DNA from 3 places in the Cupriavidus mimosae genome. Region 2 is predicted to be linked to each of the others. Evidence: predicted binding sites of a transcription regulator. Region 2 holds the regulator's gene; each other region holds the start of a gene.
The links. Region 2 encodes sigma-54, which starts transcription at its own class of promoters, with help from an activator protein. Its sites were predicted from a motif close to TGGCANGNAANCTGCTTT; they were not measured.

Region 1 (6,047 bases), on a different contig from region 2:
GCATGCCAACGTCGCCGCCTGCGCGGCTGCATTGGTTATGTTGTGCAACAATTGCGTCTTTCCCCTGGGCTGCCCGTGCCGCACGGCAGCGCCATCGCCCTCGGATACTGTCCTCCATGCCTCATTCACAAAGCGCCGCGCCGACGCCGCGTTTCCCTGCCTGGCTGCTGATCTGCGGCTCGCTGATGGCGATCGCGCCGCTGTCGATCGACATGTACCTGCCGAGTTTCCCAACGCTCGCGGGCGACCTTGGCGTCGACATCGGGCAGGTCCAGCTGACGCTGGGCACCTTCCTGGTCGGGCTGGCGATCGGACAGGCCTTCTATGGTCCCTTCAGCGACCGCTTCGGGCGCAAGCCGCCGCTCTATGTCGGGCTATGTCTTTACGTCATTGCCGCGGTGGGCTGCGCGCTGGCGCGCAACGTGGAATCGCTGATGCTATGGCGTTTCCTGCAGGCGCTGGGGGGCTGCGCCGGCATGGTGATGGCCCGGGCGGTGATCCGCGACCGGCTCGAGGCGCATGAATCGGCGCGGGCGTTTTCCTCGCTGATGCTGGTGATGGGGGTTGCGCCGATCCTGGCACCGATCGTCGGCGGCGCGGTGCTGACCGTATCGGGCTGGCGCGCCATCTTCTGGGTGCTGGCGGGGGCCGGCCTGCTGATCCTGCTGCTGGTCCACCTGCGCATGGAGGAATCGCTGGACCGCGGCCATGTAGCGCCGCTGCGGCTCGGCACCGTCGCCCGCAGCTACGCGGAACTGCTGCGCGATCGGGAATTCCTGGGTTATTCGCTGTCGGCCGGCTTCGGCTCGGCGGGCATGTTTGCGTATATCTCGGGCTCGCCCTTTGTGCTGATCGAACTGCACGGCATCGCGCCGTCGCACTACGGCTTTGTGTTCGGCGCCAATGCGCTCGGGCTGATCACGATGTCGCAGCTCAATGCCCGGCTGGTGCGCGGGCGTTCGCTCGACCAGGTGCTGGGGGCCACGCTGCTGGCGGCGCTGGCGGCGGGGCTGGTGCTGGCGCTGGCCGCGCTGGCGGGGATGGCGGTGCTGCCGGTGCTGCTGGGCGGGTTCTTCGTGTTTATCGGTGCGCTGGGCTGCGTCTCGCCGAACGCTTCGGCGCTGGCGCTGGCGCACCAAGGGCATCGCGCCGGCACGGCTTCGGCGCTGATGGGCACGCTGCAGTTTTCGCTCGGCACGCTCGGCGGCGCCGCGGTCAGCGTGTGGCGCGACGGCAGCGCGCTGCCGCTGGGCGTGGTGATGGCGGCCTGCGGCGCCGGCGCGGTGCTGATGCGCCATTACGGGCGCTCGGGCGCTCGCACGCGCCCGGGCACCCGCTGAAACCGCCGCCGCGCCAGTTCAGGCGGCCTGCTGCGCCGCGGCTTGCTCCGCGGCGGCATGCGGCACCCCGGCCTGTTGCACCACCACCATGTGGGCCGGCATCGGCGCGGCGTAGCCGGCCTGGCCGAAGCACTCGCGGATGACGCGGTTGGTGTCGAAATAGACTTGCCAGTAATGGTCGTTATGGCAATAGGGCCGCACCGCCAGCACCGGACCGACCAGCGTGAATTCCAGGATTTCGACGTCGACCGGCGGCTCAGCCAGCACGTTGGGGATCTCGGCAATGCGGGTCTTCAGCAGCGCCACCGCCTCGGCCACGTCGGTGCTGCCTGCCAGCTGCGCTTTCAGTTCCACGCGCCGGAACGCATTGGCGGTGAAGTTCTGGATGGTGTCGCTGAAGATCTTGTTGTTGCCGATCACCGTCTGCACATTGTCTGGCGTGTCCAGCGTGGTTGCGAACAGGCCGATCTCGCGCACGGTCCCGGTCACGCCGCCAATGGTGACGAAGTCGCCTACCTTGAACGGCCGCAGTACCACCAGGAAGGCGCCGGCGGCGAAGTTGGCCATCAGCCCCGACCAGGCCATGCCGATGGCCACGCCGGCGGCGGCAATCAGCGCGGCGAAGGTGGTGGTCTGGATGCCGAAGTAGCCGAGGATGCCTATCACCAGCACCACGTTCAGCGTCACGGTGACGATGGAGCCGACATAGCGCAGCAGCGTCGGATCGACCTTCTGCTTGCCGAGCGCGTTCTGCACCAGGCGCACGACAAAGTGGATCAGCCAGCGGCCAATGACCCAGAAGGCGAGGGCCGCGAGGATCTTGACGCCGAATTCGGTGGCGTACGAGACCACCAGGGTCTTGAGGTTGTCGAAGGTAGAGGCGTCCATCGGCGTATTCCTTTCGTGTTGGTATAACCGGCCAGCCGCCGACCCAACATCACCCGAACCAGCCGGCTGCGGCGTGCGAGCCCCTGCGCGTTGCGCGCAATTCCCGGGCACGGCAATTATTGAGAGGCCGTGCGCGGAAGTGCAAGCAAATAATTGTTAAGACAAGGCGCGTGGCGCGGCTCCTCCGTTTATATCGGAAATGCGCTGGCGGCTATTACCAGTTGGTTTCGCGCTCGGCGGTGGCGGAAATCCGGTGCAGCGTCAGGTCGGCGCCGTTGAACTCGCCTTCGGCGTCGAGGCGGATGCCCACCAGCCGCTTCAGCGTGCCATAGACCAGCGTGCCGCCGGCCAGCGCCACCACGATGCCAAGCAAGGTGCCGAGCAACTGCGCGCCGAGCGACACCCCGCCAAGGCCGCCCAGCGCCTTCGCCCCGAAGATGCCGGCGGCGATGCCGCCCCAGGCGCCGCACAGCCCGTGCAGCGGCCACACGCCGAGCACATCATCGATATGCCATTTGTTTTGCGCCAGCGTGAACATATAGACGAACAGCGCGCCGGCCACGGCACCGGTGACCAGCGCCCCGAGCGGATGCATCAGGTCCGAGCCTGCGCAGACCGCCACCAGGCCGGCCAGCGGCCCGTTGTAGACGAAGCCCGGATCGTTGCGCCCGGCCAGCCAGGCGGCCAGCGTGCCGCCGGCCATCGCCATCAGCGAATTGATCGCTACCAGGCCGCTGATCTTGTCGACGGTCTGCGCGCTCATCACGTTGAAGCCGAACCAGCCCACCGCAAGAATCCAGGCGCCCAGCGCCAGGAACGGGATGTTCGAGGGCGGATGCGCGCTGATGCGGCCATCCTTCTGGTAGCGCCCACGGCGCGCGCCCAGCAGCAGCACCGCCGGCAGCGCAATCCACCCGCCCAGCGCGTGCACCACCACCGAACCGGCAAAGTCGTGGAAGGGCGCGCCGGCCACGCGCGCGATCCAGTCCTGCACGCCGTAGCGCTGATTCCACACCATGCCCTCGAAAAACGGGTAGACAAAGCCCACCAGCACGAAGGTGGCGACCAGTTGCGGATTGAAACGCGAGCGCTCGGCAATACCGCCGGAGATAATCGCCGGAATGGCCGCTGCAAAGGTTGCCAGGAAAAAGAACTTGACCAGTTCATAACCGTTCTTCTGGGCCAGCGTTGCAGCGCCGGAAAAGAACTGCACCCCATACGCGATGGTGTAGCCGATAAAGAAATAGGCGATGGTGGAGACCGCGAAATCCACCAGAATCTTTACCAGCGCATTGACCTGGTTCTTCTTGCGTACCGTGCCGAGTTCGAGGAAGGCAAAGCCGGCGTGCATGGCCAGCACCATGATGGCGCCAAGCAAGATGAAGAGCGCGTCGGTGCCGGTCTTCCAGTTGTCCATAGTGACCTCATGCTCAAAATGGGCGCACCAGTATGCAAAAAGCGTTCCAGAGACCGCTGCATCCTGGTGCCGCGTGCACCGTCCAGGGTAAGAAACCGCACCGGCATGCCGCACGCGGTCCCATCCCGTGGGCAAGGCGACACCGGCCTGTTGCCAGCGGCTGGACCAGGCTGCGCCAGAATGGAGCAGCCAAGGGGGCATTGCGCGACCCGTTGTGGTGCGTCGCCCCATTTGGGGGAATCTGTCCTATGCTGAGTAGTTTTGGGGGTGCGATTCCAGGCGGCCGCTCGGGCCCGGCAAAAAGCGGCGGCCGGCAAGTGCAAACAACAGGGGAAATTGCCCGCTAACCGGCCTCAAGCAAGGATTTGCGGGTTTTTTTGTCGCATTGGTGCCACTGGGGATTGCTCAACGCGCGAAGGGCAGATTAGACTGCGCCGATCGATGGCCTGCCGCGAGGCACGCACATCGGTGACGACGACCAACAAGGGAAATCAGCCATGAATAAAGGTGAACTGGTATCGGCCATCGCCGCGGAAGCAGAATTGAGCAATGCCGCCGCCGAGCGTGCGCTCAACGCAGCGCTGGACAGTATCAAGAAGGCAGTGGCAAAGGGCGATTCTGTAACGCTGGTGGGTTTTGGCAGCTTCAGCGCCGGCAAGCGCGCAGCCCGTACCGGCCGCAATCCGCGCACCGGCGAAACCATCAAGATTCCGGCCGCCAAGACGGTCAAGTTCTCGGCAGGCCAGGGTTTCAAGGACGCCGTGAACAAGAAAAAGTAAGCAGTTTGCGTCCATAGCGAAAGAAGCGGCCTGGCAGGCCGCTTTTTTTTATGTGCCGGGTCAGGCGGGGCAGGGGCCGGCGCCATGCCGCGGGCACCGGCGCGGCGATCCGGGTTAAACTGCCGGCGCCCGCAGCCGGCAATCCCGCCCCCGCAATCTTCGTATCCCGCATCATGAATGACCTGTCCCACCAGCTTTCCATGACCGTGCTGATGACGCCGGACATGGCCAATTTCTCTGGCAACGTCCACGGCGGCACCATCCTCAAGTACCTGGACATGGTGGCGTATGCCTGCGCCAGCCGCTATGCCGGCCGCTACGTGGTCACGCTGTCGGTAGACCAGGTGGTGTTCCGCCAGCCCATCCACGTGGGCGAGCTGGTGACCTTCCTGGCATCGGTCAACTACACCGGCCGCAGCTCGATGGAGATCGGCATCAAGGTGGTGACCGAGAACATCCGCAGCAAGCTGGTGCGCCATACCAACAGCTGCTATTTCACCATGGTGGCGGTGGACGACAACGGCACCCCCGCCGAGGTGCCGCCGCTGGAGCCGCGCGACGAGGTCGAGCGCCAGCGCTTTGCCGCCGCGCAGCAGCGCCGCGCGCTGCGCCAGGAGATGGAAAAGCGCCACGGCGACATCAAGTCGTCGGTGAACTGAGTGCCGATGCGCGATACAGCCATGGAATCCCGCCACCCACTCGTTCGCCTCCTGCTCGCCGCCGCCTGCGCCGGCGCAGCCGCGGGGGCCAGTGCCGAGGAGATCGGCAGCGTCAGCACCAATTTCCGCATGACCGGCTCCGACAAGGTCGTGATCGAAGCCTATGACGACCCGCAGGTGGACGGCGTCACCTGCTACGTGTCGCGTGCCCGCACCGGCGGCATCAAGGGCCAGCTCGGCATGGCGGAAGACCCGCCCGAGGCCTCGATCGCGTGCCGGCAGGTGGGTCCGATCGGCTTCAAGGCGCCGATCAAGCAGCAGGACAATGTTTTCTCCGAGCGCATGTCGATCCTGTTCAAGGCGCTGCACGTGGTGCGCGCGGTCGACCGCAAGCGCAATACGCTGGTCTACCTGACGTATTCGGACCGCATCGTCAGCGGCAGCCCGCAGAACAGCGTGACCGCCGTGCCGGTGCCGGCCGGCACGGTGATTCCGGTGAAATAAGCGCGTCGGCCGGGGGCGCCCGTGATCAGCGGGCCAGCACCGCGGATTCCGCCAGGCAGTCGCGCGATGGCCGCGTGCCGGCTGCGCGCGCGGCAGCCACTTCACTGCGCGCCCGTTCCAGGTCGGCGCGGAAAGTGGGGTCGGCATGCAGCCGCGCCACCGTCGCCGCCGCCATGGTGCGGCCCGCGTTGACATCGCTCTGCCAGTGCACGTTGCAGACCACGCGGCTTTGCCCGAAGGCCTGGCCGCGCGCCAGCAGTTCATTGGCGCGCGCCGGCTCGATCTCGGTCAGGATCAGCGCCCAGGCCCAGCCGATGGCGCTGTGGCCGGACGGGTAGGAACCATCCTTCTCCAGCTTGGCGGCTTCGGCCTGCGTGCACATCGGGGTCTTGGTGGCCACGAACGGGCGGGTGCGCTTGTAATGGTCCTTGGCCTTGTACGTGGACAGGCCGGCATCGAC
Region 2 (6,047 bases):
CTTGCCCGGTCTGGTGCCGGCCCGCTCCGGGGGAATCAGTGGATCAGGGATGCCATGCGATCAGCAGTTCGTGCACGGCATCGGGCGTGGGCAGCGTCGCCAAGCCCTCGCGCATGTCGCGATCCGACAGCAGTTGCGCGATCTCGGACAAAATTTCCAGGTGCTGCTGCGTGGCCTGTTCCGGCACCAGCAGGAAGATCAGCAGCGACACCGGCTTGCCGTCCGGCGATTCGAACGGGATCGGCTCGGCCAGTCGCATGAACGCGGCCAGCGGCTGCTTCAGGCCCTTGATGCGCCCGTGCGGAATCGCCACGCCGGCGCCCAGTCCGGTCGAGCCCAGCGACTCGCGTGCGAACAGGTTGTCGGTAACGATGGCGCGCGCCACGCCATGGTTGTTCTCGAAGAGGAGCCCGGCCTGCTCGAACACACGCTTCTTGCTGGTGACGCTGACGTCGAGGGTAATGTTGCCGGGTGGCAGCAATTTGGCCAAACGATTCATGGGCGATGCGCAGGATGTCAGTTAGCGGGCGGATCGTTCCGCCGGGCAGCGGCTGGCTCCCCGACCGCTGCCGGCGCGGGGAAGACGTCCGGCCCATTATAGAGCAGCGGCTACCCTTGCATTGTGCGGTGCAGCGCGAGCAGGCGCAGCCACGATTTCTCTCTCTTTGTATGGCGCAGCATACACCTTGGCGCTGCGCTTGCGAACATTTCGGACCTTCATGCGTGGCAGGGCTTTGCTCCGCTGCCACACACCCGTCACGGCGCAAGGGCGCAAAAAAGCCGCGCTTCGGGGCGCGGCTTGCCTGTGGAATCCTGGTTCAGCAGCCCTCTGCGGGGCTGCCGGGCACGGGTTTATTGCTGCATTTGCGCTGCGGCCATCTGGTACTTGACCGCTTCGCGGTCGTGGCCTTGCACGCGATCCTTGTAGCGAATCACCTGACGGTCCAGCTTGTCGACGAGTGCGTCGATCGCCGCATACAGGTCTTCGTGATGCGCCTCGACAAAGATGTCCTTGCCCTTTAGATGCAGATTGATTTCCGCGTACTGACGCCGGTCCTTTTCCTTGTGATTGTCGACAGAGAGCAGCACGCTAACGCCAATGACTTGATCGAAATGCCTGACGATTCGCTCCAGCTTCGTTTCCACGTACTCACGCAGAGGGGGCGTGATGTCCAGGTGGTGTCCACTGATCTTGAAGTTCATAGCGCTTCTCCTTCTGAAAGAGCCTCACCAGGCAGGCGGTGGGCTCGGCTACAAAGACTTGCGGAGATTGACTGCGGGGATTTTCAAGGCTTCACGATACTTGGCGACGGTGCGGCGTGCGACAACGAAGCCCTGTTCGCCCAGCAGTTCGGCGATGCGACTGTCGGAAAGGGGATTCCTCGGGTCTTCGGCTCCTATCAGTTGCTTGATCAAGGCGCGGATGGCCGTTGATGAAGCCGCGCCACCGGTTTCGGTGGACACGTGGCTACCGAAGAAGTACTTCAGTTCGAAAGTACCCATCGGCGTAGCCATATATTTATTGGTCGTCACCCGGGAGATGGTTGACTCGTGTAAACCCAGTGTATCGGCAATCTCCCGCAAAACCAAGGGGCGCATGGCGATTTCACCGTGGGTGAAAAAGTTCTTTTGACGCTCGACAATGGCCTGCGAGACACGCAGGATCGTGTCGAACCTTTGCTGGATATTCTTGATCAGCCAGCGTGCCTCCTGCAGCTTCTGCTGCAGTCCCGCCGTGCCGGTTTCGCCCTTGGCGCCGCGCAGGATCTGGGCATACATATCGTTGATGCGCAGCCTCGGCATCACATCCGGATTGAGCTGCGCGGTCCAGCCGCCGCCGCTCTTGCGCACGAACACGTCGGGCACGACGAAATCGGCCTCGGGACGGCTGTACGCGTGGCCCGGGTAGGGTGCGAGCGAGCGGATCAGGTCATGCGCGGCCTTGAGCGCGACTTCATCGACCTGCAGGGCCTTCTTCAGTCGCGTGTAGTCACGTACCGCCAGCAGTTCCAGGTGATGGGTGACGATGGTCAGCGCCAGTTCGCGCTGCGGGTGGGTCAGGCGGCGCAATTGCAGCGCCAGGCATTCGGCGGCATTGCGCGCGCCCACGCCGGCCGGATCGAAGCTCTGCAGCAGCGTCAGGATGGCGTGGACTTCGTCGGGGTCGAACTCCAGCTCTTCGGGCAGCTCCGCGCAGATCTCTTCGAGCGAGGCGCTCAGGTAGCCGTCGTCATCGAGCGATTCGATCAGGAAGATGGCGAGACCCTTGTCGCGCGCCGAGATCTTCAGCGGCGTCAGCTGCTCCATCAGGTATTCGCGCAGCGTGGGCTCGGCATCGCGCAGCTGCATCGGCGTCTTTTCGTCCTCGTCGCCTTGCGGGCGGCGGGCGAAGTCATCCAGGCTCCAGTCGCTGTTGCCGTAGTCGTCGCCGCTGCTGTTGTCGCTGTAGTTGTCATCGGCAGCGCCCTCGGCGCGCGCATCGCCATTGCCCTGGGGCTCGGCGGGGGCGGGCGCGGGCGCGCTCTGTACGTTGACCGAGCCATCGGCGGCCACGCGCAGCGGGCTTTCGATCCAGTCGTTCTCCCGCTCGAGCAGCGGGTTTTCCGTCAGCGCCTGTTCGACTTCCTGCTGCAATTCCAGCGTGGAGAGCTGCAGCAGCCGGATCGACTGTTGCAGCTGCGGGGTCAGGGCCAGGTGCTGGGAGAGGCGGAGCTGTAGCGACGGTTTCATGCGACCTATTTTATGCGCATCTTTCCGATGTTGGAACGGAAATTGCTATCGCTAATGCGCCGTGATCGCCGCTGGCTCTCCGCATCGCGCGGCCATGGCAGCCCGCGCCGGGCAGCCGTCTTGTCACATGCGGAAGTTCTCGCCCAGATAGACGCGCCGCACGGCGTCATTGGCGATGATGTCTTCGGGCTGGCCAGCTGCCAGCACCGTGCCTTCGCTGATGATGTAGGCGTGGTCGCAGATGCCGAGCGTCTCGCGCACGTTGTGGTCGGTGATCAGCACGCCGATATTGCGCGCCTTCAGGAAGCTGACGATGCGCTGGATTTCGCCCACGGCGATCGGGTCCACGCCGGCGAACGGTTCGTCGAGCAGAATGAAGCGCGGCGACGACGCCAGCGCGCGCGCGATTTCCACGCGGCGGCGCTCGCCGCCGGACAGCGACAGCGCCGGGTTGTTGCGCAGGTGCGCGATCTGCAGGTCGTCGAGCAGGGCATCGAGGCGGCGCTCGATCTCGGCCTTGGCCAGCGGCTTGCCCTTGTCCTGCTGCAACTCCAGCACCGCGCGGATGTTCTCCTCGACGTTGAGCTTGCGGAACACCGAGGCTTCCTGCGGCAGGTACGACAGCCCCATGCGCGCGCGCTCGTGGATCGGCAGGCCACTGATGTGGTCGCCGTCGAGCACGATGTCGCCTTCGTCCAGCGCCACCAGGCCGACGATCATGTAGAAAGACGTGGTTTTGCCCGCGCCGTTGGGGCCGAGCAGGCCGACCACCTCGCCGCTCTTCACATCGAGCGAGACGTCCTTGACCACCGTGCGGGAGCCATAGCGCTTCTTCAGGTGGCGCACGACCAGCGTGCTGCCGCCGGGCAGTACAGAGTTGGCTTCGACGACAGGCTGGTCGGCAATGGTGGCGGTATCGGTCATGGGTACGGTCAGGGTTTGTTGGCGGGCGCGGGCGCCGACTTCAGGTCCAGCGGCGAGCCGCCTGCGGTGCCGGACTTCTGGTCCTGGCGCGGCGACAGTACCGCGCGCACGCGGCCGGACGGGTTGGCGGCGGCGGCATCGCCGCTGCCGCCGCCCGCCGCGGTATAGAGCTCCTTGCGGCTGTCGTAGGTCAGCACCGCGCCGCGGATCTCGTCGACCAGCTTGGCGCCCTGCAGCCGCGCCATGCGGGCATTGCCGATCAGCTTGGAGAATTCCTGCTTGCCGTCGTACTCGATGCGGTCGCCCCAGCCGTCGATGTATTCGTCGACACCCTCGCGCTTCTGGCGGATATAGGCCTGCCTGCCCGGCTTCGAGGTGGCCACGGCGAACTGGTAGCCCTCGGGATCCGTGCGCAGCTCGGCGGCGTCGGACTTCAGGATCATGGTGCCCTTGGTCAGCACCACGTTGCCGGTCAGCGTATAGATCTGCTTGACGTCGTCATAGCTGGCGTTGTCCGCCTCGAGCACCATCGGCTTGTCGCGGTCCGCGCGCTCGGCAACGGCAGGCTGGGCCAGCAGGCCGAAGGCCAGGGCCAGCGCGAGCAGGGCCGGGGCGGTGCGTCGACGGGACGATGTCGTCAGGGAAGCGGTCATGTTGGCAGGGTTGCTTGAGGGCGTCTGGATGCGTGGTGGAGCGGTTTGCGCGGACTTTGGCGCGCGCGGTGCGGAGCCGTGCCGGCCGGCACCGCGGGCGCGACTGCGCTGGACCGGGCGTCAGGACCCTGGCGCACGGCCCGGGGATGGCCCGGTGATGATGGTGCCGCGTACATTGCCGAGCAATTGTACTTCGCGGGTGACGTTGTTGAAGATCAGTCCGTTGGCGGTCATGACCGACGGGCCGCGCGTCAGCTTGACGGGCTTGTCGGTCTTGACGATGTCGTCATTGACCAGCAGCTGGAAATAACTCGACGCCGCGGTCAGCTGCGGATCCTTCGAAGGATCCTTTCCCTGCTGGCGCAGCACGTAGCCATTGCCGTACAGGTCGATCACCGTGCCTTCGGCGTTCATGCGGCCGATGTCGGCGCGCGCGGTCACCGGCGGGCGGTCCGGCTCGTAGGCGCGCATCGCGGGGCGCGTGACCTCGTAGGTCTGGTCGTCCTCGAAATGGACCATGCGCTCGCCGGTGAAGCGGATCTTGGTGCTGCCGTCCGGTGCCAGCTCGGTGGCCGAGAAGCGGTCCATGAAGTAATCCGGCTCGTGCTTCTTGGTGGCCTGCGCGGCCTGGTCTTCCTTGGGGGAGTTGATCTGGACCAGCCAGAACGTGCTGCCCGCCACGATGGCCATCAGCAGCAGCGGCAGCAGCCGCATGACGATGCCGCTGAGGGAGGCGAGGAGTGCCTGCATGGTGTCCTTGGCGTTGTGCTGCGGGTGCCGTGGGTGGGGCGCCGGCTCAGATGACCTTGGCGCGGGTCAGGTCGTGGATATGCAGTGCGCCGGTCAGGCGCCCGTCGTCGTCCACCACCAGCAGCTGGTTGATGCGGTTGGCTTCCATCACCTGCACGGCTTCCACCGCCAGCTGGTCCTGGTTGACCACGTGCGGGTTGCGGTGCATGACCTCGCCGATCGGCACGGTCTTCCAGTCGCGCGGGGTTTCCAGCAGGCGGCGCAGGTCGCCGTCGGTGAACACGCCGATGGCGCGCCCGTCGGTATCCACCACCGCGGTCATGGCCATGCCCTTGCGCGTGATTTCCATCAGCGCCTGGGCCAGCGGCGTGCTTTCGCGCACCTCGGGCACGGCGTTGCCGGTGCGCATCACGTCGCGCACATGGGTCAGCAGCTTGCGTCCGAGCGCGCCCCCGGGGTGCGAGCGGGCGAAGTCTTCCTCGCCGAAGCCGCGCGCATCCAGCACCGCCACCGCGAGCGCGTCGCCCAGCGCCAGCGCGGCGGTGGTGCTGGCGGTCGGCGCCAGGTTCAGCGGGCAGGCTTCCTTCTCGACCGCCGCGTCCAGGTGGACGTCGGCCAGCTTGGCGAGGTTGGAGTCCGGATTGCCGGTGACCGAGATCAGGCGCGCGCCGATGCGCTTGACGATCGGAATGATCGACAGCAGTTCGCCGGTCTCGCCGGAATTGGAGAAGGCGATCAGCACGTCGTCGCGCGTGACCATGCCGAGGTCGCCGTGGCTGGCTTCGGCGGGATGCACGAAGAACGCGGGGGTGCCGGTCGAGGCCAGCGTGGCCGCGACCTTGCGGCCGATATGGCCGGACTTGCCGATCCCGGAAACGACCACGCGCCCGGTGCATTGCAGGATCAACTGCACGGCATGGGCAAAGTCGCCGTTCAGGCGGCCGGAAAGTGCGGAAACCGCATCGGCTTCGGTCTGGAGCGTGTCGCGGG
Region 3 (6,047 bases), on a different contig from region 2:
TCTTCGCCCGCGCGCGCCGCCAGGGCCGGCTCGACTGCGGCGATGCGCCCGTCGGCGATGCCGATGTCGATGCCGGTGCGCCCGTCGGGCAGGTTGCAATGCCGCAGGATCAGGTCGAGCATGGGTCGTGTCGTGGTATCCGGTATGGGTACGGGCGTGGGATCTCAGGCCAGCGGCACCGGCGCCAGGCCGCAGCCGCGCAGCAGCATCACCACCACGTGCTCGGTGGCGTGCGCATAGTCCTGCGGCTGCAGCCGGCTGATCCCCAGCACCGCGCAGACCTGCGATTCAAAGTCCGCGTAGGTCTGGGTGGCGGCCCAGATGGTGAAGAACAGGTGCTGCGGATCGACCGGCGCCATCTGGCCACGGTCGATCCACTGCTGCACCACCGCGGCCTTGCGCGAGACCAGTTCGCGCAGGGCATGGCGCAGCACCTCGCCGATCTCGGGCGCGCCGTGCAGCAGCTCGTTGGCGAATACCCGCGATGCATCCGGATGGCTGGCCGAGAGCCGCATCTTGGCGCGGATGTACTGCTCCAGCGCCACCTGCGGCGGCAGTTCGGCGCGGATCACGTCGGCTTCCGACAGCCACAGCTGCAGCGTGTGCGCCAGCACCGCGCGGTACAGCGCCTGCTTGGTGCGGAAGTAGTAATGCAGGTTCGACTTGGGCACGCCGGCGCGCATGGCGATCTCCGCCATGGTGGCGCCGGCAAACCCGGCGCGCGCGAACACGTGCTCGGCCGCGCGCAGGATCATGGCCTGGTTCTCCTGCCGGATGCGGCCGCACGCCGCCGCGCGCCCGGGCGGCGCGCGCAGTGTCGGCGCAAGGCCGGCGCGCGGGTCCATCAGCGCGTGCCGTACAGGCGGTCGCCGGCGTCGCCCAGTCCGGGCACGATATAGCCGTGCTCGTTGAGGGTGTCATCGATGGCCGCGGTGACGATGCCGACGTCCGGATGCGCGCTGCGCAGCGCGCGCAGGCCCGGGCGCGAGGCGATCAGGCACACATACTTCATGGTGGTGACACCGGCCTCCTTGAGCCGGTTCAGTGCCGCGATGGCCGAATTGCCGGTGGCCAGCATCGGGTCGACCACGATTACCATGCGCTCCTGGATGTCCTCGGGCATCTTGAAGTAATACTCGATCGGCTCCAGCGTCTCGGGATCGCGGTACAGGCCGATATGGCCGACGCGCGCCGCCGGCAGCAGGTCGAGCATGCCATCGATAAAGCCGTTGCCGGCGCGCAGGATCGACACCAGGCACAGCTTCTTGCCGGACAGCACGCGCGATTGCGTGGCCGCGATGGGCGTGCGGATGGCGATGGTTTCCATGGCCAGGTCGCGCGTGGCCTCGTAGGTCAGCAGCTGGCTGATCTCGCGCACCAGGCGGCGGAAGTTGTCGGTGGTGGTCTCCTCGCTGCGCACCAGCGTGACCTTGTGCTGCACCAGCGGATGGTCGACCACCATCACGCCGGACAGGCTGGCAGGGTCGGCGGGGTCCGGCGCGCGCGCCTCGACTGCGGGAACAGCGGTCATGTCGTTCATGGTGACGCTCCTGAAGCCACGTTGCACAAGCCTTCCCTGCTTGCTACGCCGCCCGCGGCGCGGGCGGCGCGTTCAGAACACCGTGCCGTCGCTGGTGATGGCAAACGGCGGCGCGCCGCCGGGCCGGCGCTTGGCGGCGATGCGCCGCCCCGCCGCCCAGGTGCCGCCTTCCAGCACGCGCGCCAGCGGAAACTGCGCTTCCTCCAGCCCCAGCGCCTGGCGCACGCAATCGGCCACCAGGTCCAGGCCGCTGACGGTCAACGCGCGCCATTCGACGATGACGGGCTCATCGACCGCATGCGGTTCGGCGGCAAAGCCGGGATCGCGCGGCACCATCAGCTCGAAGTCGTACAGCAGCCCGCCGTTGCGGTACTCGGGCAGGCCGGTCAGCGCGTCGAGGCCGGTCACGGTCAGGCCGGCGTCCTCGAGCGGCTCCAGCAGCGAATAGGTCAGCCACTGGGTCAGCTTGTGGAACGGCACCAGCCCGCCCGGCGCCGCCGGGTGGCGCCAGCAATCGCCCAGCGACACGCCCTCGACCACGATGCGCCCCGGCCACACCGGCCCAAGGCCCACCAGCAAGGTGCGCAGCAGGAAGCCGGCATCGAGCTGGCCGCCGACGGCATGCGCCTTCAGGTAGTCATAGAGGTTGCCCAGCCGCGCCGGCCGGCCGAACAGCGCCGGAGTCGCGTCCATCACCTCGCCCAGCCGGCGCAGCAGCCCGGCGCGGCCTTCCAGGCCCACCAGCGGGTTGTGCTGCGCGACCTGGAAGGCATGGGCAATGCTGTCGGCATCGATGCGTTGCAGGCGCTCGGCATCGGCGCGCAGCGGGTCGCCCGGCGCCGCGGAAAAGCCACCGCGCGCGAACAGGTCGAAGCTGGCCGCGCCCAGTCCTTCCGAACGCGTCAGCACCAGGTCGCTGGCCGGATCGCGGTAGCGCCACTCCGGCCCGGCGCCTGCATCCAGCAGCACGCTGGGGATCACCAGATCGATGCCGATGCGGGCGCGCTCCTCGCGGTGTTCGGGCCCGCTCAGCGCGGCGCGCTCGCACAGCACCTGCCAGCGGTCCGTGCGCTGGTTGCCCGCGCCGCTTTCGAAATGGCGCCAGCGGCTGTGATAGGGCACCTGCAGGTCGGGATAGCGCTGCCGGATGGTGCTGGCGACGTAATCGGCAATCGCATGCACGCGGTCGGGGTGCCAGCTGAAGAGTTCGGATGCGCCGCTGGCCACGTGTTCGGTGACCGCGGCGCAATGGGTGCGCACCGCCTCGGCGCACAGCAGCGCCGCCGCGGGATGCCCTTCGGGCACCGGGCTCAGCCAGCCGTTGCCATGGCGTTCGTCGCCGGCACTGTCCTCGGGATACCTCGTCATTCGTTCAACCCCCTGCCCTTGGCCAGGGCCAGTTCGTTCGCATCTGGCGGCGTGTAGTGCGTAAAGTAGCCTGCGGCCACCTTGGCATCGATCTCGACACGGGCGTCGGCGGGGATCAGCGCCTCGGGGATCGCCACCTGCTCGACCACCTCGATGCCCTGCGCCACCAGCGCGCCATGCTTCATGTTGCTCATCGACGCCCAGCGGTCGATGCGGCGGATGCCCAGCCAATGGAACACATCCGGCATCAGCTCCTGGAAACGCATGTCCTGCACGCCCGCCACGCATTCGGTACGGGCAAAATAAGTCTCGGCGCGGTCACCGCCAACCTGTCGCTTGCGGGCGTTGTAGACCAGGAACTTGGTTACCTCGCCCAGCGCGCGCCCCTCCTTGCGGTTGTAGACCACCAGCCCGACACCGCCCTGCTGCGCCATCTCGATGCACACCTCGATGCCATGTGCCAGGTACGGCCGGCAGGTACAGATGTCTGACCCGAACACATCCGATCCGTTGCATTCATCGTGCACGCGGCAGGCCACGCGGGTCTCGGGCTTGCCCAGCTGGCTGACATCGCCGAAGAAATACAGCGTCATGCCGCCGATCGGCGGCAAGAAAACCTTCAGGTCCGGCCGCGTCACCAGTTCCGGGAACATGCCGCCGGTCTGCTCGAACAGGCTGCGGCGCAGCACGCTTTCCTTGATGCCGAAGCGGGCCGCCATGCCGGGCAGGTACCACACCGGGTCGACCGCCGCCTTGGTCACCCGCACGTCGCCATTGGCATGCAACAGGTCGCCGTCGGGCTTGAGCCGGCCCGCGGCGATGGCCGAAACCAGTTCCGGCATGTTGATGTGCGCACGGGTCACCGCGATGGTCGGGCGGATATCGACGCCGGCGGCGATGCGGTCGGCAAAGACGCTGGAGACCAGGTGTCCCCACGGGTCGAGCGAAACGATCTTGTCAGGGTCGCCCCATTGCGGATGCGGGCCGATGGCTTCGGCGGGTGCGGTATCGGTCAGGTCGGGACGATGGTCGCGCTGCAGCGTGCCGGAGGCGACCGCGAGGGCGCGGTAGATGGCATAGGCGCCGGCGTGCGTGCCGATCACATTGCGCTGCGCCGGATTGCCCAGGCTGGCGATCACCGGTCCGCGCTGCGCCGCCGTGAGGGCGCCCCAGTGGATCGGCTCGGCCGGCTTGTCGCGGCGCGCGTGCGAAGTCAGGACGATATGGTCGGACATGACACCCTCGGTTCCCGATGGAATCCTGACCAAGCGGTCAGGTTTACGATTCCATACTAGGCAACCTTTGTGCCATCGCCCAATGCCCGTTTACGCCAGTGTGGCGCCACTGTGTGTGGCGTCCAACGCAGGTCCGTGGCAGCGCCATGCACGCCGGGCGTGCCGGCGGCACCACGCCGGCGGCGTGCATGCACCACCCGGATGCCGCGGGTGGCGATGCCACGCGCGCAGCCGCCGCGTAGTGCGGCGCGGCGATGCTTGCAACGGTTACATGGTCGGGCGGCGCGCCGAGCCCGGGCCCGAGTCGCCTGCCGCGTCACCGCGGCCGCCCAGCAACGCCCGCAGTGCCGCGAACGGCTGCGCGCTTTCGACGAAGCGGTAGAACAAGGCCCCCGCCACATTGCTCAGGGCCCACGCCGCCGCCATGCCCAGCGCGTTCAGCACCGGCTGCCCCGGTGCCAGATGCGACATCAGCGCATTGACCACCAGGCACACCGGGAAATGGACCAGGAACACGGAATAGGAAATGCGCCCGAAGTAGCCCACCACGCGCGCCCGGGGCCAGCGTTCCAGCCATTCGCCGCGCCGTGCCAGCGCCAGCAGCAGCGCGGTGGCCAGCGCCACGGCGATGCGCAGCCGGAAGTCCAGTGCCAGCGCGCCCAGCGCCACCGCGCCGAGCAGCGCCAGCGGCAGCAGCGGACGGCCGGGCGTCGACGCCCAGTAGGCCAGCGTGCCCATGCCATAGGCACCGAAGAAGTACACCGCCCAGATATCCCATGCGGCATCGCGGTTGAACCAGAACAGCGACGCCACGGCCACAAGCGCCACCAGGCCGATGCTGACCGCCACGCCCGCCGGCGCCCTGCCGCGCGACACCGCGCGCGCGGCCCACAGCGTGCCCAGCAGCAGCGCGAACAACTGCAGGTCGATGGCCACGTACCAGACCCCGGCCGACAACGCGTCGACGTCGACGATGTCATGGAGCAGCGTCAGATGCGCGAGCAACTGTCCCAGCGAGGGCGACGCCGGGATCGAGTCATGCGTCATCCAGTGCCGGGCCACGGCGGCACCGGCAATGCTGAGCAGGATCGCCGCGGCAAACGGCACCACCAGTTTCTGGTAGCGGCGCCACAGCAGCGACAGCGGGTGCTGGCGGATCTCCAGCCGTCCCTCGGGTGCCAGGCTGCGCGCCGCCAGGAAGCCGCTGATCACCAGGAACACCTGCACCGCGATGCGGGCGTAGTCATAGAGCCACTCCACCAGCCCCGGCGCCAGTTGGTAGGCGGCGTCGGACATCGGTCCATAGAAGGCGAGGTGGTGCAGGACGATCAGTTGCGAACTGACGGCTTTGAGGGCGTCGATGCACGGCAGGCGCGACGGGCGGGAGCTCATTGTTATAGGGATGATGCAAAGGGCACGGAAGGCGCGATTCTACCCGTTGCACCACCACTCAATGTGGCGCAATGAATACATTTTGCGGATTGGTTACACAGTGGACCCGCTTGTTGCGAGTTCGCCAGCCGATGCACTGTCGCACAGGCCGGCGGTTGGGGGCTACCCGCACAGCGCCATCAGCGCGATCCACGCCTGGGCATGGGCGGGATCGAGCCACCCGGCCAGCGCCACGGCGCACACGGCGGCGCCACCGAGTACCGACAGCCAGGTGCCGAGCGCGGTTGCGCCAGGCCGCCTCACGGCCGTGCCGGCGCCAGACCGGTGCGGACAATCTGGCGGTCGTCGATCGGCGAATGCAGCGCCGCGGCGACGATCCCCAGGGCCATGGCGCCGTACCAGACCGCGTCGTACGAGCGGGTCACCTCAAACACCAGCCCACCCAGCCACACACCCAGGAAAGAGCCGAACTGATGGCCCAGGAACACGAAGCCGAACAGCGTGGCGAGATA

Region 1: the regulator sigma-54 is predicted to act here: its motif matches at 3,677-3,694, upstream of MKD50_RS10205 (ammonium transporter).
Region 3: the regulator sigma-54 is predicted to act here: its motif matches at 4,201-4,218, upstream of MKD50_RS18865 (GTP cyclohydrolase II).

What each region holds. Positions count from the first base shown of each region.
Region 1 is NZ_JALHRY010000004.1:353,736-359,782, forward strand. Features, by position in the region: gene MKD50_RS10195 (Bcr/CflA family multidrug efflux MFS transporter) at 117-1,340, shown strand; gene MKD50_RS10200 (mechanosensitive ion channel family protein) at 1,359-2,228, opposite strand; gene MKD50_RS10205 (ammonium transporter) at 2,443-3,645, opposite strand; gene MKD50_RS10210 (HU family DNA-binding protein) at 4,143-4,424, shown strand; gene MKD50_RS10215 (acyl-CoA thioesterase) at 4,598-5,083, shown strand; gene MKD50_RS10220 (CreA family protein) at 5,105-5,587, shown strand; gene MKD50_RS10225 (acid phosphatase) at 5,613-6,047, opposite strand, start outside.
Region 2 is NZ_JALHRY010000005.1:126,850-132,896, forward strand. Features, by position in the region: gene MKD50_RS11240 (PTS sugar transporter subunit IIA) at 44-499, opposite strand; gene hpf (ribosome hibernation-promoting factor, HPF/YfiA family) at 853-1,203, opposite strand; gene MKD50_RS11250 (RNA polymerase factor sigma-54) at 1,252-2,730, opposite strand; gene lptB (LPS export ABC transporter ATP-binding protein) at 2,854-3,654, opposite strand; gene lptA (lipopolysaccharide transport periplasmic protein LptA) at 3,663-4,307, opposite strand; gene lptC (LPS export ABC transporter periplasmic protein LptC) at 4,428-5,057, opposite strand; gene MKD50_RS11270 (KpsF/GutQ family sugar-phosphate isomerase) at 5,104-6,047, opposite strand, start outside; gene MKD50_RS11275 (hypothetical protein) at 5,974-6,047, shown strand, end outside.
Region 3 is NZ_JALHRY010000010.1:20,137-26,183, reverse strand. Features, by position in the region: gene MKD50_RS18885 (amidohydrolase family protein) at 1-122, opposite strand, end outside; gene MKD50_RS18880 (TetR/AcrR family transcriptional regulator) at 165-845, opposite strand; gene upp (uracil phosphoribosyltransferase) at 845-1,540, opposite strand; gene MKD50_RS18870 (URC4/urg3 family protein) at 1,613-2,908, opposite strand; gene MKD50_RS18865 (GTP cyclohydrolase II) at 2,905-4,143, opposite strand; gene MKD50_RS18860 (acyltransferase family protein) at 4,411-5,535, opposite strand; gene MKD50_RS18855 (hypothetical protein) at 5,698-5,838, opposite strand; gene MKD50_RS18850 (MFS transporter) at 5,835-6,047, opposite strand, start outside.